Regions from separate parts of the Alteromonas sp. G5_S2_22_S1 genome, predicted to be linked through region 3. Evidence: predicted binding sites of a transcription regulator. Region 3 holds the regulator's gene; each other region holds the start of a gene.
The links. The regulator MetJ, encoded in region 3, represses methionine synthesis genes. The targets are predictions, from matches to a motif close to TAGACGTCTAGACGTCTA.
Positions count from the first base shown of each region.

Region 1: a site for MetJ is predicted at 8,322-8,339, ahead of msrA (peptide-methionine (S)-S-oxide reductase MsrA). Genes of this name have one in related genera too.
Region 2: a site for MetJ is predicted at 6,244-6,261, ahead of metK (methionine adenosyltransferase). Genes of this name have one in related genera too.

Region 1 covers NZ_JBQKUJ010000012.1:29,668-40,181, forward strand. Annotated here, with positions in the region: gene ACTRWF_RS13330 (acyltransferase) at 1-522, shown strand, start outside; gene ACTRWF_RS13335 (acyltransferase) at 519-1,412, shown strand; gene ACTRWF_RS13340 (mechanosensitive ion channel domain-containing protein) at 1,416-2,834, shown strand; gene ACTRWF_RS13345 (hypothetical protein) at 2,904-3,095, opposite strand; gene ACTRWF_RS13350 (DUF2884 family protein) at 3,431-4,243, shown strand; gene ACTRWF_RS13355 (NAD-dependent epimerase/dehydratase family protein) at 4,473-5,285, shown strand; gene ACTRWF_RS13360 (sodium-dependent transporter) at 5,354-6,775, opposite strand; gene ACTRWF_RS13365 (SDR family NAD(P)-dependent oxidoreductase) at 7,044-7,769, opposite strand; gene ACTRWF_RS13370 (DCC1-like thiol-disulfide oxidoreductase family protein) at 7,759-8,154, opposite strand; gene msrA (peptide-methionine (S)-S-oxide reductase MsrA) at 8,416-8,961, shown strand; gene ACTRWF_RS13380 (hypothetical protein) at 9,059-10,180, opposite strand; gene ACTRWF_RS13385 (metallophosphoesterase family protein) at 10,435-10,514, shown strand, end outside.
Region 2 covers NZ_JBQKUJ010000002.1:267,420-277,933, forward strand. Annotated here, with positions in the region: gene ACTRWF_RS03390 (ATP-binding protein) at 1-2,272, opposite strand, end outside; gene ACTRWF_RS03395 (ABC transporter substrate-binding protein) at 2,272-3,450, opposite strand; gene ACTRWF_RS03400 (exonuclease domain-containing protein) at 3,772-4,275, shown strand; gene ACTRWF_RS03405 (hypothetical protein) at 4,314-4,784, opposite strand; gene metK (methionine adenosyltransferase) at 5,028-6,173, opposite strand; gene tkt (transketolase) at 6,579-8,570, shown strand; gene epd (erythrose-4-phosphate dehydrogenase) at 8,589-9,599, shown strand; gene ACTRWF_RS03425 (phosphoglycerate kinase) at 9,710-10,514, shown strand, end outside.
Region 3 covers NZ_JBQKUJ010000013.1:45,370-54,024, forward strand. Annotated here, with positions in the region: gene metF (methylenetetrahydrofolate reductase) at 135-1,022, opposite strand; gene metJ (met regulon transcriptional regulator MetJ) at 1,184-1,516, shown strand; gene ACTRWF_RS14040 (malic enzyme-like NAD(P)-binding protein) at 1,690-2,925, opposite strand; gene ACTRWF_RS14045 (hypothetical protein) at 3,476-3,793, shown strand; gene rpmE (50S ribosomal protein L31) at 3,961-4,173, opposite strand; gene priA (primosomal protein N') at 4,528-6,717, shown strand; gene ACTRWF_RS14060 (SPOR domain-containing protein) at 6,850-7,428, shown strand; gene hslV (ATP-dependent protease subunit HslV) at 7,756-8,280, shown strand; gene hslU (HslU--HslV peptidase ATPase subunit) at 8,363-8,655, shown strand, end outside.

The DNA.
Region 1 (10,514 bases), on a different contig from region 3:
TGGTGGGCGCTCGATTTTCCATTCATGCGTCGTTACTCGAAGTCTTTCATTGCTAAAAATCCGCACCTGAAAGGTAAAGATATGGAAACCACCCGCAAAGCGTGTGAAAAATTTCGCAATAAGCCGGTAAGTATAATGAACTTCGTAGAAGGCACGCGTTTCACCACAGCCAAGCATGATAGACAGAACTCTCCGTTTGAGCACTTGCTAAAGCCTAAAGCCGGCGGTATTGCTTTTGTGTTGTCGGCCATGGGCGACCAGCTACATAAACTTATTGACGTTACCATCGACTATCCTAATGGGGTCCCCTCGTTTTGGGATTTCGTAAGCGGTAAAGTTCGCGACATTCGCGTGAATATTGATGTGATGCCAGTAAAAGAGATTATGGACAATGGGGTTTTCAACGACAGCTATTTTGATGACCCACAAGTGCGTGCCCGCTTTCAGACATGGCTAAATGAGCGTTGGCATGCCAAAGATCAACGTTTAGCATCACTTAACGCAACTCAGAAACCATTATGATCCGTCTAGTACTTGCGCCTTTTATCTTCGTTTTACATACCACACTGCAAATTCTTAACTTAGCTTTGTGGGGTGGGCTTATTATTCTATTGGGTTTGGTAAAGCTTTTATTGCCGAACGGAAAAATTAGAACAGCGTGGAATAAGGTCATGCACGCGCTGATGTTTAGCTTTGGCCGCATTAGTGTCATATTGATTCGCCTATTCAACAAGGTCGACATTGTGTGCTCTGTTCACGGCACGCTTTCTAAAGATAGCTGGTATCTTATTATCGCGAACCACCTAAGCTACCTCGATATCATTTTACTTATTGAATTCGCTACACACCGTATTCCAGCGCCCAAGTTTTTCTTAAAGAAAGAGCTTATCTGGCTGCCTTTTGTAGGGCTTGGCGCGTGGGCACTTGATATGCCTTTCATGCACAGGTATACCCGTGCTTATTTAGAGAAGCACCCTGAAAAAAGGGGAAAGGATCTGGAAACCACTAAAGCGTATTGTGAAAAGTTCAGAACCGTGCCGACTACAGTGATAAATTTTGTTGAAGGAACACGCTTTACATCACAGAAGCACCTTTCAAAGCAAAGCCCCTATGTCAACTTACTTCCACCTAAGGCGGGGGGCGTGTCTTTCGCCTTATCAGCCATGGGCGAGTTATTTACGAACGTACTGGATATTTCTTTGCTCTACCCTGAAAATAAACGTCATCCGATGATGGCAATGTTAAGCGGCCAGATGACTAAAATTGTTATTGATGTAAACGTAACGCCTGTACCCGAGTTACAACAGCAGTCAGAACGTACAGAGTCTGAATTTCGTCTTTATTTCCAAAACTGGTTAAATAGCTTATGGAAAAATAAAGACAACCGCATAAAGCAATTATTGGAGTCATAAATAATGGAAGTGAGTGCTTCAGTACGCGATTACTTTATACACTTGGTAAACGACGTTTTCCCAAACTTAACCACTGAGGACCCGCTTTATACAGTGCTTGCACTAGGGTCTACCCTGATAATTGCAGCGTTCATTTATATTATTGCGCGGTTATTAGTACGCCCGCAAATTGCTAGCTGGGTTTACAAGTCTAATAATAAATGGGACAACGCGCTTCAAGAGCATGGCTTCTTTAGACCTTTAATGCACCTCTTCCCTGCGCTATTCATCTACGTTGCCACTCCAGTACTTATCGATGATGAAGCCGTCATGCACGGTATGGTAATCAAAAGTGCTCAGCTGTATATGCTTTACAGTGGCTTACTCGCTTTGTACGCCATGCTAAGCACAGTAGAAGACGTTTACAACGCCTCAGCCCTTTCCCGACGAGCCCCGATTACAGGGTTCATTCAGGTGACTAAACTTGCCTTTGCAATCATTACTATACTGCTGAGTATTTCTTTAATAGTCGATAGAAGTCCGTTGCTTATTGTATCGGGCCTAACCGCTATTGCCGCGGTGCTGTTATTGATATTCAGAGACACTATTTTAGGTTTTGTGGCCGGTATACAGATTGCCGCCAACCGCATGTTTAATACCGGTGATTGGATAGCCATGCCGAAATACGAAGTTGACGGTGAAATACTTGAAATAGGCTTAACCAATGTAAAGGTACAAAACTGGGACAAAACAATCTCGACACTACCTACTTATAGCCTTACTACTGAAGCGGTGAAGAACTGGCGAGGCATGCAGGAGTCCGGCGGCCGCAGAATTAAGCGCGCCATTTATATTGATGTGCACTCTATCAAACTCTGCGACAAAGATATGTTAGACCGCTTTTCAAAAATTCGTTATATCAACGAATATATCGATAAAAAGAAAAACGAACTGCGTGCTTATCACAGGGATTACTCCATTGATGAGTCGGATTTACTCAATAACCGCAAGCTAACCAATATCGGTACGTTTAGAGCCTACTTAGAAGCCTATTTGCGCAAGCATGCGAATATCAACCAAGAGCTTACGCTTATGGTTAGGCAGCTTCCCCCTAATGAGCTAGGTTTGCCCTTAGAAATTTATTGCTTTAGCGCAGAAAAAGAATGGGTCAAATACGAGAAAGTACAGTCGGATATTTTCGACCACGTCATGGCCATGCTTGACCTGTTCGACCTACGCGCCTACCAGCGAGACGGTCACCTCTCGCTTTTAGCCCACCGCGAGCACAGTGCCTATCAGCAAGAGGCAAAGGTGAACGCCAGGCAAGGTGCTGATAATAGTGCCAAGCAAAGTACAAGTGAAAGTTCTGATGGAAGTGCCGATGAAAGGACAGAGCGTAGTGTAAACACGCCTGCAGAGCCTCACAGCACGCCGAAAGCGTAACCATCAATAACTGTTTTACAGACGTAAAAAAACCGGCTTTGAAGCCGGTTTTTTCATAACGCTTTTTGCTTAAGCTAAGGCATAGGCCATCAGCATGCAAAGCACCAAACCTGTAACGCCAAAAAAACCGTACTCGATTTTTTCCTGCATACCTTCAGCACCTGCTTTAGCAGTCATAAAGCCCATAACGATGCTGCTTAGCCCTAGCGTAAAGGCAATTAGCGCAACACCAAACATAATTGCATTAATCCAATCAGCCATTGTGATAACCCCTTAAAATTATTGGCGGTATTATGCACCAATAATTAAGATTTGAACATGCTTGGATGGGTTTAAATATGCCGTAAAAGGCATAAATTGATCTTAGTCAAAATGGCTAATTTATTATTATATTCGCCAAAAAATGAAGCCGCCTATATTTCCCGCCCTTTCAAAAAAACATAACCCACTGAAAAATATAATCTTTAAATTATGGCAAGAGCATTGCTCTATTCTTTGCAAACAGGCTATCGCCGCCGCTTTTAGCAAGCCCTGGCTATACCGAACTACATTTTGCACGCGCACTACCGTGTTATTAGTGAAATAAGGAATGAACAATGTCTAACAAACTATTACTTTCAGTTGCCATCACCAGCGCTTTAATCAGTGGACAGGCACTTGCACACGATAAGAACTTTCAGACCAACAGCTGTGATATGGAGCTTGATGGTCACATTCAATACTATCAAGGCGACTTAACCGTAACCATGGATAATGGCTCGGTGATGAGCATAGACGCTCAACACAATATGACCGTTAACGGCGAAGCTGTGTCGCTTAATCGCGAGCAAAAAAAGTGGGTGGGTGAATACTACGACAATATAGATATGGCCATTCCAATGACACTGAACATTGCCAGTGAAGGTTTAGAGATTGCTAATGTCGCGGTAACTGAAGTATTCACAGAGCTCCTTGGCGGCGACCAAATGGGCGACGACTTTCGTGAACTCTTTGACTCGCTCGACGCTAAGCTCAACACCTCATTTTATGATGAAGCGGGTAATATCCGTGTCGATTCAACCAAGTTCGATGAGCCAGGTTGGTTTGACGAAAGCTGGGAACAAGAATTTGAAACCCAGATAGAGTCATTGATTAGCGAGTCGATAGGCAGAATTTTAATAGCCGTAGGTACTCAGATGCTATGGGAAGGCGGCGATATGTCTGAATTCGAAGAAAAAATGGAACGTTGGGGTGAAGACCTAGAATATCGTCTTGAGAGTCAAGCCGCCGCATTAGAAGAAAAAGGCGATGCTTTGTGTAAAGTGTTGAAACAGGCTGATTATGCTGAAGGAAAAATGCAAGCGTCAATTGCCGGGCTTGAAGAGCTGAACCTGTTAGATATCGATGGTCATGCAGAAATGAAGATGTAATAGCCCTTCGTATCAAAACCATTAACATCTATAAAGCCAATGATGGGTAACGCCCATAGTTGGCTTTTTTCGCAAGTCCGCCCCTGTCTTAGTGTATTAACCCCGTTTAAACCTTTGCGCTTTTAGTGCCGCTTTTTAAGGCAATCAGTAAAACGACTTGCGTATTGATAAAAGCAAGACTTTGCAAATTAATATAATCTACGGCTATTAAACAAAGGGTATTGAGACTATGACGCAAAATTTAGTAATTACGGGTTATGGATGGTTAGCCGGGTATGTTGGCGAAGCACTTAACGATGATTTCAATATTGTCGGCACAAGTAGAAGTCGGGACAAATGCCATGCGTTACAAGCGCAAGGTATCGAAGCACTTGAATATGCGCTAGGAGATAACACCAAGCCCCTTGAACGCTATTTACCTAATGCAACCTTATTACTCAATGTACCGCCCGGCCGACGAAGCACCAATTTAGACGCCTTTACAAAGCACATGCTGTCATTAATAGATAGCGCGATCAGGGCGGGCGTTGCGCATATTGTTTTTATCAGTACGACCTCGGTTTACGGTGATAATACTGATGAGACATTGACAGCGCAGGCCCCAACCAACCCTCAAACTGCGTCAGCAAAAGCGCATGTAGCAATAGAGCAATATTTACTGTCACTGCGAGAGCAAGTTAACGTAAGTATTGTGCGGTTAGCGGGCTTGGTTGGCCCAGACCGTCACCCGGCCCGTTCGTTAAGTGGACGTCAGCTAGAAGCGGGTAATAAAAGAATAAACCTGGTTCACGTTTTTGATATCGTTAAGGCGCTTGGCGAAATTGTTCGCTGTACCCCACTGAATGACACGATACATCTGTGTAGTTTGTCTCACCCCAAACGGGGGCTGTACTATGTTGAGGCTGCTAAAGCCATGGGTATTGAGCCGCCTGATTTTACAGGGACCGACGCTGAGCCTGGCGGGAAAGTAATTGACGCCCGCGAATGCTGGGCGCAGTTAGGTATTACGCCCGAGTTCGCTGACCCCTATCGCATGTTCTAAATCAATAAAAAACGGCAAGCCCGTTACCAAGCTTGCCGTTTTTGTTTAGATGTAATGTGTGAAGCGGTTTACCCGAAAAGGTTAAACCCAAAATATTTCACTGCGACTGTGTTTATAAAAATAACAAGCAGAATTAACGGTATAAAGGTTTTAAGCGACACATCTACATACTTTTCAAACCAGCTACCCTTGTATCCGCTGCTACCTTCTTCCAAAGACGCGTTGAAGTTAGCGCTCTTCCAACGGTAAATAACAAACAAGCAAATAAGTAAGCCGTTGAGCGGTAAAATAGTGTCGTAGAACACGTCGTAAATCACATCAAACAAAGACTTATCTGCCCCTGCGTAGTGCATAAACGAAGTCAACATATCCACTTTACCGAACGATAATGCGCTCAAAATGGCTAACACAATCATAATGCTGCCTAAAGAGCCTAGCGCCCATTTGCGACTTACGCCTTTCTCGTCCATCAATGCCGCAACCGGTACTTCAAAAATAGATACCAGTGAAGTAATTGCTGCGAAGAACACAAGCAAGAAGAACAAGCTCGCTACAATCGACGCACCGAGATACCCGATTGAATCTTGTAACGCGAGAAAGATACTCGGTAGGTATGTAAAGATCATGCCAACCGAAGACTCACTTAGATCATCAGGGTTAATATCTGGGTTAAAAGAGAAGATAGCCGGAAGAATCATTAACCCCGCAGTAAATGCAACCGCTGTATCGGTTAAGGCAACCAATTTGGCCGAGTTAGGCACATCCGCTCGTTTATCAATATAGCTTCCGTAAGTGATCAGAATACCCATACCTAACGACAGCGAAAAGAAGGCTTGCGACAAGGCGCCGTTGACAACTTCAGCCGTGATTTTTGAAAACTCAGGCACGATATAGAACTTAACCCCAGCCATGGCATTTTCTCGGGTCAGTACAAACACTACCAAGCCAATGAGCATAACAAAGAGTGCTGGCATAAGCAGCTTTGCCGCTTTTTCGATGCCTTCTTTTACCCCGCCTTGAAGTATGAGGTACACCACCCCAACCACAACTGCCATATAGGCGAAGATTGCCTCTGAGTTAATAAACAGCCCAAAGGTTTCGGGGTTAGCGAGTTTATCTAAGTTTCCGCTTACCGCTTCAAACAAATAGCCAAAAAGCCACACGGTGATAACCATGTAGAAAACGGCAATCATGAAAGGTGTAGCAATGGCTAACCAACCTGCGACCTTCCATTTTTTTTCGTTACCGCTGATATCGCTGTACGCGCCTAATGGGTCTTTTTTAGCATGGCGTCCTACTGACATTTCCGCCAGCATAACCGGCAAACATATCGCAAAAACGAAAATGGCGTACATTAACAAAAATGCGCCGCCGCCGTTTTTAGCTGCACCGACAGGGAAACCAACCAAATTACCAATGCCTACTGCAGAACCGGCAGCAGCCAAAATAAAACCTATGCGCGATCCGAACTGTTCTCTGGCCCCGCTCATATCCCTTCCTCTCGTTGAGTTATTGTTATAGCAGTTCGCAATAAAAACCCGACACCTGTTGTATGTCGAAGGTTAATGCCATGCGAACTGGTATTATTTTATTATCAGGATGGCGTTCTGTTATTATGACTCACGTGTGGCGTCAACGCGTTGTATTGCAACCTTTATGGGCTTATCAATACGCTGCACCAATCCCAAAAATAGCATGGTAACAGCAGTGAAATAAAAAGTCTTGATGTTGAACTTGTTGAAATGATGAAAGACCGTATCACCAAGTTACCACTTCACCGTTCCAGTCGATAAAATGGCAAACTTGCTCTCTATCTAGTTGAGAAAGGTGCGTAATAAGCTGTTTCGCCGTAAACTCAGGGGTAAATAGTTTCTTAGCAGCGACATTCTTTTGAAAAGGCTTTGAAAGCCCGGTATCAACGGTGCCCGGGTGATAGCAAACCAGTATTGTATTTTTTACTCTACGCTTGTATTCAACCGATGCGGTTTTAACAAACATGTTAAGTGCGGCTTTCGACGCGCGATAGCCATACCAGCCACCCAAGCCATTATCAGAAATACTGCCCACACGTGCACTTAGACATACAAGGGTCGAGCCTTCTTTGCTCACAATATTAACAAGGTGTTTTAGCCACAGCGCAGGCGTAATGCTGTTAGTACCAAAATACGCCGACAGTGCCGCTTCGTTTATATCCTCTAAACGCTTTTCAGGGTGAATGGCGTTTTCCTCGTTATGCAAAAAACCCGTGGTTATCACCACAGCGCTTATCACTACCCCCTGCTGCGCTAACTGCTGTACAAACTCACCTATGTGTTTATCGTCCTGCGTTGAGATTTGATAATATGTGACACTTTCTGTTTGCTCAAAGTCTGAAGCCGGCGCACGGCTTACCGCGATAACGTCATTGCCCATTGAGCGGTATTGGTCAACTAGCGCAGCCCCAATTCCCCCAGAAGCCCCAACAACTAACACCTTATTTTTCATTGGGCTCTCCTGGTATACAGCGGTCGCACTGGCGTTTTTTGCCCGTCAGCAAATAAGAAATGGTGTATCTATGCTTCGCGAAAAGGTTATAAACGGCATCGGCCACGTGGCGAATTAGCGGCCAACGTAGGGGTGCGTAAAGCCAGCCTACACCAACCGCTTTCCACGCCTCATGGGTCACATCGAGACCGGTTATCAAGGTACCATCATCACGAAGTCCATGTATTCTGGCATTAAGCGCGTGCCAGTCTAGCGCGGGATAGCGAATAGAAAAATCAGGCGACTGAATATCAACCAGCGTTAGCTTGTTGTGTTTATCTCGTTTTTCTAGGTGTCGCATCTCTGCGATACATAAGGGGCAATAGCCGTCATAGAAAATAATCACTTTTTACTACCTCTGCTACATAGAACGCATCGACGTTGGCTGTTTTGCCCGAAAAGGCAAAATCGATACCTTTCACTGAAAACGTAATCTATCGTAAAACTCATCACGCGTATTTAAAGCGTTAAGCTTAAAACCTTTCGCGATGACACCACATTATTCTTATTTAATATTCGTTTATACGATAAAAAAACACGCTTGGATGACTTGTGTTGAAGGCGGGGCGCACCCACACTACAACCATAGATTATGAGAGGTTTTATTATGGCAAATTTACAAGTCGCGACTTTGGCGGGCGGATGCTTTTGGTGTATCGAATCAGCGTATAACACCGTTGAGGGTGTAGAAAAAGCTATTTCTGGCTATGCTGGGGGCGAAAAAGCCGATCCAACTTATGAAGAAGTATGCACCGGCACTACCGGCCACGCCGAGGTAGTACAGGTAACCTTCGATGCAGATAGCATTAGCTATCGCGAAATATTGGAAATTTTCTTTGCGTTGCACAACCCTACACAGCTTAACCGACAGGGTAACGACGTAGGCCCACAATATCGCAGTGCGGTATTCTATCACAACGCCGAGCAAAAGGCCGAAGCTGAGAAAATCATCGCAGAAATTACTGAAGAAGAAATCTGGCCTGACCCAGTAGTTACGGAAATCGTAGAGATAAACAATTACTACGATGCCGAAGACTATCATCAGGATTACTTCAAAAATAACCCGCAAAACCAGTACTGTTCAATGGTGGTTGCGCCGAAACTGGCGAAGTTTAAGAAAACCTTTGCTTCTCGTCTGCGCAGTGACGCGTAACGAGAATCAGCGCGAATAACGCTGGTCCCGTTTTAATAAAAAAAGGTTGCTTTATTGGTGCTAGCAACCTTTTTTATGTGTCAGCGCTAACACTGATTTATTTAAACCACGTGTCGTTTATCTTAAGTGGAAATAATAGAGGCGCTAAATCTTCATATCGGCTTAAGTGAGCATCACACGTCGCGTTTTTTAAGTAGTTCTTTTCCCAAGGATCGTTAATGATCCACAGGGTATCTTTAATGACCACCACCCCTTCCATTGATGCATTATCCATAGTGTACTGCTCGCAATTCTCGTCGCCGGCAACATCAAAGGTAATAGGTATGCGTTTGGTTGGCTTTTTACCGCTGACATCAATTACCCAAAGTTCATTGTCATTTCTTGCAGCCCCCAGCAAATACGACGCGCCTGTTGTGTGCGTGTAGAAGGTTAATCCGTTGATAGGATGATTACCAGATGTAAACCGGGGTAGCTGCAAACTAGGTTCACTTACCGCTGCAAAGTCACTGGATTCAAAAAGACCGTCATCAACATTCAGCGAGAAAATCCTTGGCTGGCGGGCCTTGTCCTTCTCTAACCCTAAATACAAGGTACCGTCGTCGGCCATGGCAAGACCTTCAATACCGTCGTTAGGAAAATTACCCACTTCAAGTGCTAGAGGAAATTGGAGTGGACGCACATTTGACATTTCTACTGTGCCATTATCTTTGCGGGTAAGCTTGACCAGCAAGGTGGGATAGTCTGTTGAACCGGTATCCTCGTACTTGGTTTCACACCGTGGACTTAATGCTCCGGTGCGTGTGGCATCTTCGGTTACCGTATAAATCACATCGGTATTTCTGGGGTCTACGGCTAATGCTTCCAAATCAGGCTGCTCACTAAGATAGCTGAAAAAGCAGCTTCTACGCACACTTCTGGCAAACGAAAAACGCTCGCTCGATACGCTAAGTGTGGCGGTTTCTGGCGCAATAGTGTGTAGCTTTAATTGTTGCGTAGCGTCTGCGCTTGCATCGGCAATAGTGACAAGTTCACCATCAATTTCTACTAATCCCGATGTTTGGGGATCAAACATTACCCTACCATTTTGATCTAAAATCCAGCTTCCCACGGTAACTTCTGTTAAGTCTTGGGGCTCTGGCGTAATAATCACGTCTTGGGGCTCGCTGCAGGCGCTCAGCAGCAATGCTGTTACCACAGCACTCGTTAAGTGTTTAAGCATGTTGTGAAGTCCTGTCTCTATTTAACCGACTGTGGGCAAAATAAAAATTTGTAAGGGAGTATATCGAGCATACCGTTTATGCACAAAAAAGGGTAAGGTTATGACGATATTTTACAGTACTCATAACAACATGCGTAAAAGGTAATGCGCAAAGACCCACTGCGTTATTTGTGGCTTACGCGTTGTATGCACCGTGCTTGTTGATTGCAGCTATATCGATAACATTGAAGGAGAACGTCATTTCTACGCAGCACTTGCCCCTCGTCATAGCAGGGCCCATCGTGAGAAAAGTTACATCTAACCTTTGTTATATATGGGTAGTAACCAGTTCGGC
Region 2 (10,514 bases), on a different contig from region 3:
AAAGGTCTTCTTGCGTAAATACATCGAAGATAGTGCTCTGCTTATCTTGCGCTATTCCGATACCTGTATCTTTTACGCTGCATAATAAACGAAGGGTATTGTCGGGGTTTTTCTCAATACAGGTAGTTACTTCAATGTAGCCTGTATCGGTGAATTTGACGGCGTTACCTAATAAGTTTGAAAGAATTTGTCTAAATCGAACATCATCACCTTGAACGACATGGTAGCCTTGTAAGTCAAAGTGGAAGTGTAGTTCTAGCCCTTTTTCTTGGCAGAGTATGGCGTACTGGCTTTGTAAATTTTCCAGAGACTCCAAGATATCAAACGGGCTCTCTTCTATTTGAAGCTGACCGGCTTCAATTTTAGAGAAGTCCAAAATATCGTTTACGATGTGCAACAATCCCTGAATACTAAATTTAGCCAAAGACAAGTAATGTTTTTGTTCCCCGGTAAGTTCTGAGCCCCCTAACAGTTGTAGTACGCCAGAAATGCCGTGGATAGGTGTACGGATTTCATGGCTCATACTTGCCAAAAAGCTAGACTTGAGGCGCGCAGACTCTTCCGCTTTCTCTCTTGCTTCCTGAAGGTATTGTTCGGTTTGACGCTGCTGGGTTACATCTTGCTGAAACCCGATGTAGTGAGTTATTTCACCGTTAGTTTTAACGGGAGTCAGGTTTAGGCGATTAAAGAACTTGGTGCCGTCTTTTTTATAGTTCAATAACGTGGTTTCTATGGGCTCTCGGGTAGCGATAGCTTTGCGAATGCAGTCAATGGTCTTTTCATTGGTTTCCTCTCCCTGCATAGAACGGCAATTATGCCCGATGATTTCTTCGCGGGTGTAGCCAGTTAGCTCTTCAAATGCACTATTTACATAGATAATAGGCTGACCAACGCGTTTGATATCAGAAATGATAATGGATACGGTGGCTTCATCCATTGCGTGGGTAAGCACTTTTACGTGGCTTTCTAACGAACGCTGCTCGGTTTCATCACTACCTACAAAAATATCGCCGCGAATGTTGCCATTCGCATCAGCAAGAGAGGTTTTTGTCCAACGAACGAACCGCTCTTGTCCTGTGCTAACCGAAAAGTGTTTTAGCTCATTGCTTTGAGTCGATCCCAGCTTTTGCATGATAAATTTAAGGATACCTTGCTTTTCGCCATATTGGTCATCGCAAAAATCATCAAACCGTTTGTTCGAAAGCAAGACTTCTTGATTTTGATCGACAACAACTAACATGTCGCCCATTGACTCAAGAACATTAGAAAATTGTTCATTTGAAAGAGAGACTTCGGTGAGGTCCCAAATTAGCTTGTCAAACGCTTTACGAATGTCGGAAAGCTCTTGCGCTTCAAGCTGTTGGTCATCGCGCAAAGGCGCATTGCTATTGCTGTTAAGGCTGTTTTTGATATCTTCGTAAAGCTTAGAGAGCGTGCGTTCAGCTAATGTACCTGTCATGCTAACCATGTGCAAAATAATAAATATGAAGCCTGCAATCATGGCTAACAAAACAATGCCGGTCCACGCCATTTCCCGGTACGCTGTTATTGTGGGCTTAACGCTGTATAGCGTTAGATTTTTCCAGTTTGCCCGCGTTATAGCGTACCCGCTATTGTTGAAATTAGAAAAATTTGAGCCGGGTGCAATAAGGGTTGGTTCGCTGCTAAACAGCACGTGGCCAGTTGAATCTGTGACAAGCTGATTTGTTAAACGAGGGTAAGGCGCTAATAATGATTGTAAGCTATCAACGTACATGACCAGTGCACCTTCGGCAACCCCTTTAAGAAGCACTGGAACACTAATAAGTACACCATACTGTGATACAGAAGAGAACGTATTCGATGAGCCTAACGTCTGTTGTCGCCATGCACTGCTTAACGATTCAGGAATAGTTGCATTCCAATTTTTGTCGATGACTCGGTTTCCCGCAAAATCAAATAACGCAAACTCTACGCTTTTCGCCTGCGTTAAATTTAACGAGCGAAAGAACATTGGCAGATAGCTATCACGGCGCTCTATATCGACAAGCGCGTTGATAATGATGTCGTTTGCAGCAAGGTCAGCAAGTTGTCGAGTGGTATCACTAACAATGTAGTTAATGTCCTGCTCTAATCCACTTATCGACTGACGCTGAAGTTCATCTGTTTGCTTAATGATAAAGTGAAAAGAAAGCCCAAATAGCATTACAGACAGCACTGCTATTAACAATGCTAGTCGAGGTATCATGCTTGAAAGTAGTAAAGAGCGTAACCTTGTTGGCTTGTGTTGCATTATTTTTGGCCTATTGTTACCAAGTGGCCTTTATCATTATACTTCGTCATAAAATAATCCTTTGACCAAAGTGCATCATGCCTTTCTTTTGTAAATGGGGCGTCATAGTGCTTAACGGCGCCTGAAACGTCCTGCAAAGATTCAAGGGCACTGCGCAATTTATCAATTTCTATACTACCAGCTTTATCGGCAGCCGCAGCGATCAAATGAATTAAATCATAAGCATGAGCTAGCCCTGTAACACCGCCAATAGCCTGACTATCTACCAAGCCATATTTATTGTGGTAGGCTTCTAACAGTTGTTTCGATTGGCTATTTTTTTGATGGCTGAAGTGAAACGTTTGGAGCACAGAGATATCATACATGCCTATCGGGTTAGCTAGCGCTGACGCAAATTGTCCAGAGGCAATACCCCAATGTGAAATTATGGGGAGTTTGGTTAACTCTTGCTTTGCTATTTCATCCAGAGCTACAACCCCTTCAGGAACATTCGTCACTAAAATTATGCCCTCAGCCTTGTTGTTTTTAATGGCAGTAATATCTTCAGAAAAATCCTTTTGTTGCCAGTTAATCCAGTGGGTTGACGTGAACGCAATGCCTTTTTCACTTGCGGCTTTGGTGAGCGACGCGAGATTAGAACGACCCCAGCCAGTGCGCTCTAAAACAAGGGCTACGTTAGAGAGGCCAATGTTTTTAACATAGTCAATGAGTACCCTCGCGGCTTCTGCATCGCGAACCGATACGCGAAATACATTGTTGGGTGTTTTATCATTATCGACAATAGGTGTGCCCGCCGCCCATGGTACTAGCATTAATATGTTTTTTTCGTGTATGACTTCTATTTCAGCAAGAACAACAGGTGTGTGAACACCCCCTACCACGGCAAGTAAGTGTGGCATTTCAGAAAACTGGTTAATATTAAATACACCACGCGCAGGGTTACCTCGGTGATCTTTAGAAATTACCTTTAGTTTACGACCAAGAATTCCACCTGCTGCATTAATTTCATCAACGGCTAATTCAACGCCTCGTGATATAGCTACGCCCCCTTCAATGGCTACGGCAGACAAGTCCGCATCAATGCCTATAATCAAAGGCTCGGTGGTGCTATTGGCTCGAGGCGTTATGAAAAGCAACAGAGCGCTTATGAGAACTGATATGAAAAGCTTTACACGCATGAATAAGATACCTAAGGGTTCACTATAAAAGTGTATAGCAATGCGTGAACATTTTTCTCTTTAACGCATTATTCTTTAGTATAACTTAGGGGAGGTTATCTACAGTTTTAAATAGTGCGCATTCAGTATTACGCTCAGTGACAGGAAGCAATGTGGCATGATTCTACTATTAGTCGTACAGGAATAATGTTGGCTGTATATTTAGCGTACAGGTGTTGGTAGGCGTTCAGCAGTTTGAATGCCCTAAAGTGTTTAAGGCCAACGTATTGAATATTGTTTGACTGTGTTGCAAGCAAGGATAAATAGCGGTTTGGAGTATGAGTGCGAAATATAAGCCTGCCTACAATAATAGATGTTGAAGCAAGTGGATTTGGGGCTGCGAGTTACCCTATAGAAATAGGCATCGTGCGCTATGATGGTGCAAAGTGGTGTAAATTGCTAAGGCCCTTTGCTTCTTGGGTCCATTGGGACAAAAGCGCTGAATCGCTCCACGGTATTTCGCAACAGATGCTGGAATCGAGAGGCGAGGAGCCTTATACCGTGTGTATGGAGCTAAATAATTTCTTAGGTAATACCATTGCTTACAGCGATGGGTGGGTAGTAGATAACCCGTGGCTCATTAAGCTATATGCTGCTGCTCAAGTAGAAATGTCTTTCACGTGTCGAGCGTTAGAGTATATTTTGACTGAAGCGCAAATGGATAAGTGGCATGAAGTAAAGGATAGCCTGAGCGCAAACGTTGATGTTAAACGCCACAGAGCCAGTTCAGATGCAATGATTATTCAGCAAACCTACGCGAAAACCCTTGAACTCACTAAAACCTAGGTTTTGCTTTTAAGCGAGCAGCTGTCACAAGTTACTTTTTAAAACAGGTAGTTTACGCCAAGCGATAACGCCATGTTTTCTTCTTCCCCTACCATCCTATGTTCAATTTCAACAGCCATGTTTAAACCCTCACGTCCACCAAGTAACCAACCTAAGCGGGTAAAGGTTCCCTCGTCGTGTGGCAAGTATAGCCACTCTGCATAATGTTGAAACGCCGTATTATTGGTTTTGTACGTCGCATAAACCTTTTGCGGAACCCAAGTATCAAAACGCCGACTGGCACTTATCATCCCTTGTGAACCTGCAGGGTAAGAAAAACTGCTGTCGTAATGATGGGTTTCGGTAATTGACTGTACGCGATACATGCTATTTAGCTGCCATCGAGCCAGTTTTTTGCTTTTAAATTGAATAGGGCTGAAATGCGTGTCATTTGTCCCTGCAAAAGCCTGTGTTGTCATCATGGCTGCAGTAATACAGAGAGCGAGAAAAATACTGGTAACTACATTCATGGATGAGCCCAAGTGTTGCCACTGCTTGTATAGCGTTTAGATTACAAGGGGTGAGTAGCAAATAACGAAGCGAACATTATTTAATCATAGCGTTAAATAATAAATGTTGAAAATAGAATCGTTAACTTTTTCTTCTCGCACGCTAGCATTAGATCGAAGAAAAACAAAAACGCCGCTCGGTACGACGATAATGAAAACGTCAACCGAGCGGCGTCTTGCACTATGTGCTTATTGCCTACTGAATTAAAGTGAGGCTTTTAGCGCTTGCGCTTTGTCTGTTGCTTCCCATGGGAACTCGTCACGACCAAAGTGACCATATGCGGCCGTTGGGCGATAAATAGGACGCTCAAGGTCAAGCATTTGAATAAGGCCGTAAGGGCGTAGGTCGAAGTGTTCACGCACAAGCGCTACTAACGTTTTTTCATCTACTACACCCGTACCAAAGGTATCAATGCTAATAGACGTAGGCTCTGCAACACCAATGGCGTAAGACACTTGAATTTCACAACGCTTTGCAAGACCTGCCGCAACAATGTTCTTGGCAACGTAACGGCCTGCGTAGGCTGCGCTGCGGTCTACCTTAGATGGATCTTTACCAGAGAACGCACCACCGCCGTGACGAGCCATACCACCATATGTGTCTACAATGATTTTACGACCTGTTAAGCCGCAGTCGCCCATTGGACCACCAATAACAAATCGGCCCGTGGGGTTAATGTGAAAACGTGTATTGCCATCAATCCATTCACTTGGTAGCACTGGCTTGATGATTTCTTCCATTACCGCTTCACGTACAGTTTCAGTGCTTACTGAATCACAGTGCTGAGTTGAAAGTACAACAGCGTCAATACCCACAGGCTTGTCGTTTTCGTACTTGAAGGTAATTTGGCTTTTTGCGTCCGGGCGTAACCAGTCTAGCTTACCAGACTTGCGTACTTCGGCTTGCTTTTGAACAAGGCGGTGTGAGTACGTGATAGGCGCCGGCATTAATACATCAGTTTCGTCGCTCGCGTAACCAAACATCAGGCCTTGGTCACCTGCACCTTGCTCTTCAAGGCTTGCTCTATCAACACCTTGATTGATGTCAGGAGACTGTTTACCAATGGCATTTAATACCGCACATGAGTCAGCATCAAAGCCCATATCTGAATGGGTATAGCCGATTTCTTTTACGGTGTTGCGGGTAAGCTCTTCAATGTCTACCCACGCTGAAGTGGTTACTTCACCACCTACTAAAACCATACCGGTTTTTACATACGTTTCGCAGGCCACCCGAGCGCGAGGATCTTGTTCTAATATAGCGTCAAGAACCGCATCTGAGATCTGATCAGCAATTTTGTCCGGATGTCCTTCAGACACTGACTCGGATGTGAATAAATGCGTGGCCATAAATGCTCCGTAAGCGTTAAATTATCAAAATAGTCGTATATTGTACTAAAACAAGTTATAAATACCAGTCTTTACTTCTAGACGTCTAAAAGTCTCTTTGTTACGAAATGTTGACATGACCCGATCAGTATTAGGGTTATTTCTATACAATAAAAAGACTTAGGCAAAGATAAGAGGGTTTTCATTACCGAGCTAATACGCATTGGTGAGCGTATAGACCATTTTTTACTATTACTTTCACTATTGGCAATGAAAACCCATTGAACTGTTAGGTGGCATAGGTAAGAATAATGCCACATTCATTCGTATAAAGAAGTGGAGCGAACGCCTTACCTCTACGCTCGTCTAGCTTGCCTAGCCCGCTAAGATACGAAACAAAAGATACAAAATAAATCAGGAGACAACATGCCCTCTCGTCGTGAACTCGCCAATGCTATCCGTGCACTAAGCATGGATGCTGTTCAACAAGCTAAATCAGGTCACCCAGGCGCCCCAATGGGGATGGCTGACATCGCGCAGGTACTATGGGGTGATTTCTTATCACACAATCCTGCTAACCCGTCTTGGGCTAACCGCGATCGCTTTGTGCTTTCAAATGGTCACGGCTCGATGCTGTTGTATTCTTTGCTTCACCTTTCAGGCTACGAACTGCCTATTGAAGAGTTAAAGAACTTCCGTCAGCTTCACTCTAAAACCCCAGGCCACCCAGAGTACGGTTATGCACCCGGTGTTGAAACCACCACAGGTCCACTTGGCCAAGGTATTAGTAACGCTGTAGGTATGGCGCTTGCTGAAAAAGTACTTGCTGCGCAATTTAACAAAGACGGTCACACTATTGTTGATCACCACACCTATGCATTCCTAGGCGACGGCTGCTTAATGGAAGGTATCTCACACGAGACATGTTCACTAGCCGGTACGCTAGGCCTTGGTAAGCTCATCGCATTTTGGGATGACAACGGCATTTCAATTGACGGTGAAGTAGAAGGTTGGTTCACTGACGATACACCAGCACGCTTTAAGAGCTACGGCTGGGAAGTGATTGAAGGCGTCGACGGTCACGATGCTGAGCAAGTCAAAGCCGCCATTGAAAAGGCGCAAGCGAATACGGCGCAGCCTACACTTATTTGTTGTAAAACTACCATTGGTTTCGGCTCACCGAATAAAGAAGGCACTGAGTCTTGCCACGGTGCACCACTAGGTGATGACGAGATTGTCGCCACACGTGAAAAGCTTGGCTGGAGCCATGGTGCGTTCGAAATTCCAGACGATATTTACGCGGGCTGGGATGGCAAAGAGAAAGGCTCAAAAGCGGAAAGCGCGTGGAACGACGCTTTCGCAGCATACAAAGCCGCTTACCCAGAGCTTGCGGCAGAGTTCAAACGCCGTGTAAATGGCGAGTTGCCAGCAGATTTCAGCGACAAAGCAGACGCAATTATTGCTGAGCTTCAAGCGAACCCACAAAACATTGCTTCACGTAAAGCATCGCAAAATGCATTAAACGCGTTTGGTCCGTTACTTCCTGAGCTATTAGGTGGCTCTGCCGACCTTGCGGGTTCTAACCTGACTATTTGGGAAGGCAGTAAAGGTGTTGAAGCAAACGACGCATCAGGTAACTACATTTATTACGGTGTGCGTGAGTTTGGTATGTCGGCCATGATGAATGGTATTGCCCTTCACGGCGGCTTTAAGGCGTACGGCGCAACTTTCCTTATGTTTATGGAATATGCACGTAATGCGGTACGTATGGCGGCCCTAATGAAGCAGCCTGCAATTTTCGTTTATACCCACGATTCAATTGGTCTAGGTGAAGACGGCCCAACTCACCAGCCGGTGGAGCAGGTGGTTGCGCTACGTGCAACGCCTAACCTTGATAACTGGCGCCCTTGTGATCAGGTTGAGTCTGCTGTGTCGTGGAAGTCTGCCATTGAGCGCACTGACGGCCCAACAACACTAATCTTCACACGTCAAGGCTTAGCCCAGCAAGAAAGAAACGCTCAACAAGTTGCAGATATTGCGAAAGGCGGTTACGTACTTAAAGACTGCGAAGGTACGCCTGAGCTTATTCTTATTGGTACCGGTTCTGAAGTGCAGCTAGCTGTTGAAGCGGCAGAAAAACTTACCGAGCAAGGTAAAGCGGTTCGCGTAGTATCTATGCCATCTACTGATGTTTTTGATCGTCAGTCGGCTGATTACCGAGAAAGCGTACTGCCGTCTAGTGTTGTTAAACGCGTAGCGGTTGAAGCCTTGTCAAAAGACAGCTGGTACAAGTACGTTGGCTTTAACGGCGCTATCGTAGGTATGGATACCTTTGGTGAGTCTGCACCTGCAGGCGACCTATTTAAGCACTTCAATATTACCACTGACGCTGTAGTAGAGGCTGCACTGTCTCTGTAAGAGGTAATCGATAAGCCTATGGTAAATATTGCCATAAATGGGTTTGGTCGTATTGGTCGTAACGTATTGCGCGCGCTTTATGAAAGTGGGCGCAATAACGAATTCAACGTGGTGGCCATTAACGACATTGCTAAACCCGAAGGCATTGCACATTTACTTAAATACGACACCGCCCACGGGCGGTTCCGTTTTGATGTGGCCTTAGAAAACAATACGCTAAATGTAGCGGGTGATGATATTGCTTTGCTTGCGATAAGTGATATTAAAGACCTTCCGTGGAGAGACTTAGGCGTAGATATTGTACTTGAGTGTACGGGAAAGTTTGATGACAGAGCGTCGGGGCAAGCGCATTTATATGCAGGCGCTGGCAAAGTACTTTTCTCTTCACCCGGTTCACCAGATTTAGACAATACGGTCATTTTTGGGACCAACGAAGACACGTTGACCAGTGAACAAAAATTAGTCTCTAACGGTTCGTGCACCACAAACTGCATTGTTCCTGTCATTCAAGCGCTAGATGCGGCATTCGGTGTTGAAAGTGGTACGATAACAACCATTCACGCGTCTATGCACGACCAGCAGGTTATCGATGCTTATCACGAAGATTTGCGCAGAACCCGTGCGGCCAGTCAGTCAATTATACCTGTTGATACACGTCTTGCTGCGGGTATAGAGCGCATTCTGCCTAAGTTTGCGGGTAAGTTTGAAGCCATTGCCGTTCGCGTGCCTACTATCAATGTTACTGCCATGGACTTAAGCGTTACCCTTCAATCTAAGGTAACCATTGAGCAAGTTAACCAAGCCCTTCGCAGTGCAAAAGCAGGGCGATTACAAGGCATACTCGATTACACCGAAGAGCCTTTGGTGTCGGTAGATTTCAATCACGACCCCCACTCGTGTATTGTAGATGGTACACAGACAAGAGTCAGTCATAAGCAACTAGTAAAAACGCTGGTGTGGTGTGACAACGAATGGGGTTTTGCAAACCGTATGCTCGACACAGCAAAAGTGATGTTCGACGCAAAATAACGCATTGATGCTGCCAGGGCTGGTAGCACAGCCCGCGCAGCTTTCACAGTTAATTTGAGCGTGCTTTTAAACGCACGCTCTACTGAATTTAAATTAACATAGGAAAGACAATGGCAATTCCAAGCATGAGCGACATGGCCTTAAACGGTCAGCGCGTACTAATTAGACAAGATTTAAACGTGCCGGTAAAAGACGGCAAAGTTACCTCTGATGCCCGTATCAAAGCATCTATACCCACCATTAAAGCAGCCCTAGACGCAGGTGCGGCCGTTATGGTGATGTCTCATCTTGGCCGTCCTACAGAAGGCGAGCCTGCAGACGAATTCTCTCTTCAACCTGTTGTTGATTATCTTAATGACGCCCTAGACGTGCCTGTGAAGCTAGTTAAAGACTACCTAGACGGTGTTGAGCTTGCTGACGGCGAATTGGTTATCCTTGAGAACGTCCGTTTTAATAACGGCGAAAAGAAAGACGACGAAGCGTTATCTAAACAATACGCAGCACTTTGCGATATTTTTGTGATGGATGCATTTGGCACGGCGCACCGCGCACAAGCGTCTACCCATGGCGTTGCTAAATTCGCGCCAAAAGCCTGTGCTGGCCCATTACTTGCTGCAGAATTAGATGCACTGGGTAAGGCGCTAGATAATCCGAAGCGCCCAATGGTTGCCATTGTGGGTGGTTCTAAAGTATCGACTAAGCTTACCGTGCTTAAAACGCTAGCTGAAAAAGTAGATCAGCTTATTGTTGGTGGCGGTATTGCCAATACCTTTATTGCAGCGCAAGGGCACAATGTAGGTAAGTCGCTGGTTGAAATGGACCTTACCGAGCAAGCCACGCAGCTTATGAATGAAGCGCAGGCTAATGGCGGTAATATCCCAGTGCCAACAGACGTAGTAGTAGGCAAGGCGTTTG
Region 3 (8,655 bases):
ATGGTAACTGGGGTAAGCCTTGGTGGCAAAATTTAAATTAGGCTTTATGCAGGTGATATAAAAAAGGCGCTTTTTACGCGCCTGTTCTGCATTCATATTATCAGAGGGTACTGTTAAAGCGAGTGCCACGGAGATTATGCGCCACTGCGTACGCCTAGCATATGGCAAATGGCGTAACTGAGTTCGCTACGGTTAAGGGTATAGAAGTGGAAGTGCTTAACCCCTTCTTTCGCTAATACCTTAACTTGGTCCATAGCAATGTTTGCTCCAATAAGGTTTCGCGTTGCCTGGTCGTCAGCGTCAAGGCCATCGAACATTTTATGTAGCCACCCTGGAACATGCACGTTAGTAAAGCCAGCGAATTTAACCAGGGTTTGGTAATTGGTTACTGGCAAAATGCCCGGCACTAAATCGATATCTACACCGGCAGCGGCTGCGCGGTCTCTAAATCGCAAATAAACGCTGGTGTCGAAGAAAAACTGCGTAATGGCTTCGGTTGCTCCTGCTTCAGCCTTGCGTTTAAGGTTAAGCAGGTCGAACTGCGCATTCGGGGCTTCAGGGTGCTTTTCAGGGTAAGCAGCAACGGAAATATCAAAATCCGCCACGTCTTTCAACAAGGCAACTAAGTCAGAGGCGTACATCTCTGTTTTTTCTAACCCTGGCGGTAAATCGCCGCGAAGCGCAACAATACGGCGAATGCCTGAATCCCAGTAGTCTTTTGCAATTTGCTTAAGCTCCTCGCGGCTTGCATCTACGCACGTTAAGTGTGGAACTGCAGCAACACCGGTTTGCTGTTGAATTCGCTTAACCACATCGTGTGTTCTGTCTCGTTCGCCGCTATTCGCACCATAGGTCACCGACATATAGCTTGGCTTTAGCGGCGCTAAGCGCTCTACAGATTTCCATAGTGTTTGTTCCATGGCTTCCGTTTTAGGCGGAAAAAATTCAAAAGATACATCAATATCACGCAGTTCCGACAGGGACTGGTTTAATGCATCGATACCTTGCGCGTAAGAAACCATGGCTTATTCTCTTGAAAATATAATTTTATAGACGTTTAGACGTCTAAATTAAATAATATATGTCTAGACGTCAAGAGGTTTACACTGCTCAATTGACCTTTTCGTGAACTTGTTTAGAATTTCTGTTCATAACATAAAAAAGAGTAGACCGAGTTAGTACAATGGCAGAATGGAACGGTAAGTATATTCACCCCTACGCAGAGCATGGTAAAAAGAGCGAGCAGGTAAAGAAAGTCACTGTCTCTATACCAATTAATGTGCTGAAGGCACTCACCGACGAGCGTACTCGCCGCCAAATAAACAATTTGCGCCACGCCACCAATTCGGAGTTACTTTGCGAAGCGTTTTTACACGCGTTTACGGGGCAACCTTTACCGAACGACGATGATTTGCGCAAAGACAATCCTAATCGGGTGCCAGCAGAAGCGCGTCGCATTATGGAAGAAATGGGTATAGATCCAAGCTTTGAAAACAACGTCTCGGAAGATGAATAAAGTTCAGCTTAACCCATGCTAACAAAAAACGGCGCTATTAGTGTGAAGTGATCTCACAATAATAGCGCCGTTTTTTATGGCATATTAAACATAGTAATTCTTGTTTAATGCTACATCACTGAAGTTAGCCTTTCGCTAGTCTGGTTTTCGGCAACCCCACTGTTAATTTACCCCTATTCGGCCGAGTTTTCAGGTACCCGGGCCACGCCGGACGCTATCGCTGCTTTAGATACCGCAGTTGCGATACGTTCACATAAGCGTGGGTCCATCGGCTTAGGGATAATGTACTCTTTACCGAAGGTCAGACTGTCGCTTTTACTTGCCGCTAATACTTCTTCTGGCACCGGCTCTTTGGTAATGGTGCGAAGGGCTTCAACGGCGGCCACTTTCATCTCGTCGTTTATGGCCGTGGCGCGAACATCTAATGCGCCGCGGAAAATAAAAGGGAAGCATAGAACGTTGTTAACCTGATTTGGGTAATCAGAGCGCCCGGTTGCCATAATGAGGTCTTTACGCACCTCATGGGCCAGCTCTGGCTTTATCTCTGGGTCTGGGTTTGAGCAAGCAAATACAATAGGGTTCTCGGCCATTAACGCTAGCGTTTCTGGTGGTAAAACGTCAGGCCCTGATACGCCAACAAAAATATCTGCGCCTTCCATAACATCTTCAAGGGTGCGTTTGTCGGTGTTGTTAGCAAAGAGCTTTTTGTGCTCAGTCAGCTCTTCACGACGGGTATGAATAACCCCTTTTCTGTCTAGCATATAAATGCGTTCACGCTGGGCGCCGCATTTAATGAGTAGTTCCATGCAAGCTACCGCGGCTGCGCCTGCACCCATGCACACTATTTTTGCACTCTCGATATTTTTGCCCTGAATCTCAAGGGCATTTAGCATACCCGCTGCCGTGACGATTGCAGTACCGTGCTGATCGTCGTGAAATACGGGAATTTTACAGCGCTTTATAAGCTCTTGTTCAATCTCAAAACACTCAGGGGCTTTAATATCTTCTAAGTTTATACCGCCGAAGGTGTCGGCGATATTCGCCACAGTATTAATGAACTCTTCTGTCGTGCGATGCTTTACTTCAATATCAATGGCATCTAGCCCGGCAAAGCGTTTAAACAGCAAGGCTTTACCTTCCATCACAGGCTTTGAAGCGAGGGGGCCAAGGTTACCTAAACCTAAAATCGCGGTGCCATTACTAATCACGGCTACCATATTACCTTTAGCGGTGTACTTATAGGCATTATCGGGGTCTTCAGCTATTTCCCTAACTGGTTCGGCAACACCGGGGCTGTATGCTAATGCAAGGTCGTCAACACTATCTGCTGGCGTAGACAGCTCTACGCGAATTTTTCCGGGGGTGGGGTAGGCGTGATAATCGAGTGCGCGTTGTCTAAAATCTGACATGTAAAATTGTATCCTTAGATGTAGGGTTCATCGGTGTTTTTACTCACGCTTTGCCGCTATCTTATGTCGTTATAGTTATAGGAAGATAAACACAAGCGCGTTCTAACCAAGTAATTACAAAAAGTTTTAAACACTGAAACTGAGCGAATCTAGCCACAGGTTCCAGCTTAATTTGTTGTTGCATTTTCAGTTACGCAATATGAATTCGAATAACTGAAAGCGCTACAAGGCATGATAGCAAGCCAATATTCATAAGATTAATACCCACTATCAGAACGCCTATCGCAACTCTAACACAGCATTTCATTGTGTACATATCTGATCAGAATCCTCATTAACCAATGTAGGGGAGCCACACTAATTAGACCAGTAAATTAAGCCTATAATTATCATTCATCTCATTTATTTCAATATGTCTTTGTATTTTTAATTTCTATTATTGTGAGGCGTAGGGATCACAGCCTAAATTTTCACCAAACGATTATGTCTGCGGCGTCGTTTTGTTAATATCTCAAACATTGATACCGAAACTGCGGCGTGGACGAGCGTAATGACAGAACGAAAACTTATTGAAGTACTCACAGACGTATGCGAAAGCGTAAAAGAAGACAATAGCGGGTTTGCCTGGCTTACGCATACTGGCCACTGGCGTACACCTAAAGTCGTGGCTGTTTTTAGTCGCGAGCATGAAAAGCAGGTAGCGCAAACCAATGGGTGGGATATGGACTTTATAAGTTGGGTGAATATTGCAACAGCGGCCATTAAATCTAAACCCGTTGGGGTCTATTTTGACAGCGAAGAAGCATGTAAACAACGTAGCGGCGGCGACTGGGACGTGCACTTATCGAAGCTAGACAACGAGCATTAACGCGCCGAGCAGGCGAGGCTTAAGGCGCAGAGAGGTTTTTTCGTTTACAGTGATGCGAGGGGGCACGCGCTGATAGCCAATTAAGCACAGATATTATTTAACCTGCAAATAATGACAGGCAATAAAAAAGCGCCGTATAGGCGCTTTTTTCGAACTCGATATCAGGCTTACTTTTTGCCCAATGCACCGAAACGCTTCTTGAAGCGATCAACACGACCACCAGTGTCAACGTTACGTTGCTTACCAGTGTAGAAAGGGTGACATGATGAACATACGTCTAGGTTGATGTCTTTACCAAGCGTAGAACGAATTTTCATAACGTTACCACAAGAGCAAGTTGCTGTGATTTCTTCGTATTTAGGGTGGATATCTTGTTTCATGGGATTACCTCACATAATAAGGCCGTATCGCTATACAACCCGAAGTCGCACACCATACGTTACTTAATTCAAATGATAAGTCGTTCAAAGAACAGCCTATCGCAAAAAGAGCGGCGCATAATAAAGGATGGCAGAGGGTTGATCAAGCGGTTTTTGTATGCTCGCTAAACAACGAAACATTCCTTTTATGCTAAAGCGCAAAGTATGTTTAAATATTTCAGTTTAATGGCGGGTAAAATAAGCGTGACTTTTCCATGCAGCTTACTCTAGATACGTTTATGTGCGCTTATGTAACGGTTACGCCCGAAAGCTCAATAGACTTTAATAACTTTACGATAAGGTAGAACGTTCGCAATGGCCTTCATTCAAGTTGCTGTACCAGTGCCGCTGCGCCAACTTTTCACATATACCCACGATAGCGCACTAGAAGCAGGCGTACGGGTAATGGTGCCTTTCGGTCCGCGCAAACTTGTGGGCGTAGTTGTTGAAACACTACAAAAATCAGAGAGCGAGATTGACAATAGCAACAAGCTAAAAGCCATTGAAACGGTGCTAGATCATCAACCTATTATTGATGGGGTGCTGCTAAAAATGGCGCAATGGCTGTGGCAGTACTACCACCATGCTCCGGGTGAAGTGTTACACGCCATGCTGCCTGTATTATTGCGAAAAGGCGAGTCGGCAGGCCCTACTCCACAAGATATACTCATGCTTACCGATGAGGGTAAAAAAACGCTGTCAGCGTCGCTATCTCGCGCCCCAAAGCAAAAAGCGTGTTTTACCGCCTTGACCAAACGGGCGATGCTCGCGATAGAGGCGCGTAAGCAGTTTGGTGCGCCAGCGGTAAAAGCCTTGGTAGAAAAGTCGCTTGCCGTTATCAAAGAGGTTACTCCTGAATTTAAGCCGGGCGCTTGGCTATCTACGTTAACAATGGAAGATAAGCCTGTTCCCGATACTGAGCAGTCAGTTGCCATCGCCGCCCTTAACCGTCAACACGGCAACTTTGCGGTTAGCTTACTTGAAGGGGTGACCGGTAGCGGCAAAACAGAAGTATACCTTCAAGCGATAGAGCCTTTACTGCGCGAAGGAAAGCAGGTGCTTATCCTTGTGCCTGAAATTGGGCTTACCCCGCAAACGGTATCCCGCTTCGAAAAGCGCTTTGGCATTGCCGTGGGCGTATTGCATTCGCAACTTTCAGACAAAGACCGTCTGCAAGTATGGCAGCGAGCAAAAGCGGGCGAGCTCGGTATTGTTATAGGTACCCGCTCTGCTATTTTCACCCCGCTTAATAACCCGGGTATGCTTATTGTTGATGAAGAGCACGACGAGTCGTTTAAGCAGCAGGATGGGCTTCGCTATCATGCTCGCGATTTGGCGGCCATGCGTGCGAAACAGCATAATATTCCTTTACTGCTTGGCAGTGCCACCCCTGCTCTTGAAACCCTTAATAATGCGCTAAGCGGCCGCTATGCGCATTTACAGCTCACCAAGCGAGCCGGGGGCGCGCGAAGTACCCATCAGCACGTATTAGATGCGCGCGACCAGCCAATTCACTACGGTATTTCACAAGGCCTGTTAACCATAATGCGCCAGCATATTAGCGCAGGGAATCAGGTGTTGGTGTTTGTAAATCGCCGAGGCTATGCGCCAGCGTTACTTTGTCATCATTGCGGCGAGACAGTAACGTGTAAGCGTTGCGAGCGACCTTACACCGTACACAAAGCGCAAAACCGATTGCAGTGCCACCATTGCGGCGGCATGCGTGCTATGCCAACAAACTGTGAAGCTTGCCATTACAACGAGCTAGTTACTGCGGGTACCGGTACAGAGCAAGTAGAGCAGGGGCTTGCTAGCTTGTTTCCCGGGGTAACGCAGGTGCGAATAGACAGCGATACGGTGCGCGGTAAAGATAAGTTACATCAAACGCTCGATGCAATTAACCGCCAAGAATATCAGCTGCTTGTGGGCACCCAGATTTTGTCTAAAGGCCACCACTTTCCTCACGTTACATTAGTGGCGGTTCTCGATTGCGATGGCGCACTGTTTAGCGCAGACTTCAGAGCCCCTGAAAAGCTTGCTCAACTGGTAACTCAACTTGCTGGAAGAGCGGGGCGTGCAAGTAAACCCGGTGAAATGTGGCTGCAAACCCATAATCCTCATCACCCGCTGCTACAAGATTTGGTGCATAATGGTTACGGGCACTTTGCCAGGCATGCGTTAATGGAGCGAAAAGCGGCAAGCTTGCCCCCGTTTATTAGTCAGTTCGTAATACGCGCCGAAGCTACTGATAGCAGTTTGGCTTATCGATTTTTACAAGACTGTAAGCAGGTATTTACGCAAGCGCACGCCATTGAGATAAGCGGCCCGTTCCCATGCCTAATTGAAAAGCGCCAAGGCCGATTTCGATTCATGCTGGTGTGTAGTCATCAAAAACGCGCCCCGCTTCATAATGCGCTGCGTTTGGCGCTTCCGTTTTTACAGGCTTTACCGCAGGCCACTAAGGTAAGGTGGTCAATCGATATCGATCCTACCGATTTCAGTTAGCTTGTTGAGAAGCAATACGTTAAAATTTCGCCACGACTAAAGGTGTGAGAATCTTTCCCCTTTAACTAGGTTTGGTATACGACGTTTTCTTACGAATACGAACAACGATAACAAGTAGGAATTTTGCCGACTATGGCTCAACGCGATTATGTCTCTCGTGGGCGCTCTACTCAAAAAAAGAAGCCTGCTGGAAAAGGCAGAAAACCCGCTGGCAATGCGCAAAAAAATGCACCGGTTGATAGTAAGCTTCCTATTGTTCGCCTAATCGGCGTTTTAGCACTCGTAATTGGCTTTGGTGCTTTTTTATGGTCAATTAAAGATAACGTAGAAGATGATGTGGATACACAGGCATCTCGCCCGGTTGCACCTACACAAGAGTCTTTGCCAGAACTACCTGAAGAAGAGTGGGAATACATTAAAACCTTGCCTGGCTATGAGGTTGAGGTAGAAGTTAGAGAACAAGAAAAATCTGACAAACGCTACTTGATGCAATGCGCGTCGTTTAGAACCCGTGCGCAAGCTGAAGAGATGAAAGCCAAAATTGCCTTTCAAGGTTTAGAGGCGCTTATCAGACACAGCACCGGCAGTAACGGCGATTGGTTCCGCGTTATTTTAGGCCCTTACGAGTCTAAACGAGATGCGGAAAAAGCGAAGCACAGCCTGCGTAAAGTGAATATTGCGACCTGTCAAATTTGGTACTGGAACTTGTAGTACTTAGCACTAGGTTGCGAACACGGTGGTGGTTTCGACATTGAGGCGTATAGGTTTTGCTAAATTTCTTTAGCTAATGCCTGCGCCTCGACTACTTCACACACAATTAGCCATAGACCACATTCGCGAAAGTATGCACGCAACAAATAGCGTATTCAATAAACAATGTATGTGCTAAGCCCTTATCGCAGCCACCGCTAGGCGCACATTATTCTGTCTTGCCCTTGAAATTAGAAAGCCTCCCCCCACTTATTTGTTATTGAATTTGTACGCTGCTGCCTTTGCATGATAAAAACGCGGCAGCGCCCAGCTAAACGGGGAATTAACGTGACAACGATTGTATCTGTACGACGTGGGAATCAGGTAGTGATGGCCGGTGATGGTCAGGTATCACTAGGCAATACCGTGATGAAAGGTAATGCACGCAAAGTGCGCCGTTTATACCACGATAAAATTTTAGCGGGCTTTGCTGGCGGCACGGCCGACGCATTTACGCTATTTGAGCGCTTCGAAGCTAAGCTTGAAGCGCACCAAGGCCATTTAACCAAAGCCGCCGTAGAGCTTGCCAAAGACTGGCGCACTGATAGGGCGCTGCGCAAGTTAGAAGCCTTATTGGCAGTAGCCGATGAAACCGCTTCTTTCATTATTACCGGTAACGGCGATGTGGTGCAGCCAGAGCAAGATCTTATCGCCATAGGTTCAGGTGGCAATTACGCGCAAGCAGCGGCAACGGCACTTTTAGATAATACGGAATTAAGTGCAAAAGACATTGCTGAAAAAGCACTGACCATTGCCGGTGATATTTGCGTATTCACTAACCATAGCCAAACGGTTGATGTACTAGATTACTAAGTAATAGCTGAATGCTGTTATCGGCTTGTTGTCGCCCGTTTGAGGATAAGTACAACAAGCATTGTTAGAAAAGGGTTTATTCATGTCTGAAATGACACCAAGAGAAATTGTTCACGAGTTAGACCGTCATATTATCGGTCAACAAGATGCCAAGCGTGCTGTATCGATTGCACTTAGAAACCGCTGGCGTCGCATGCAGCTTGAGCCTGAGCTGCGCCAAGAAGTTACGCCAAAAAATATTTTAATGATTGGTCCAACGGGTGTGGGTAAAACAGAAATTGCCCGTCGTTTGGCAAAACTTGCCAATGCGCCATTTATCAAAGTAGAAGCAACAAAGTTCACCGAAGTGGGCTATGTAGGTAAAGAAGTTGAGAC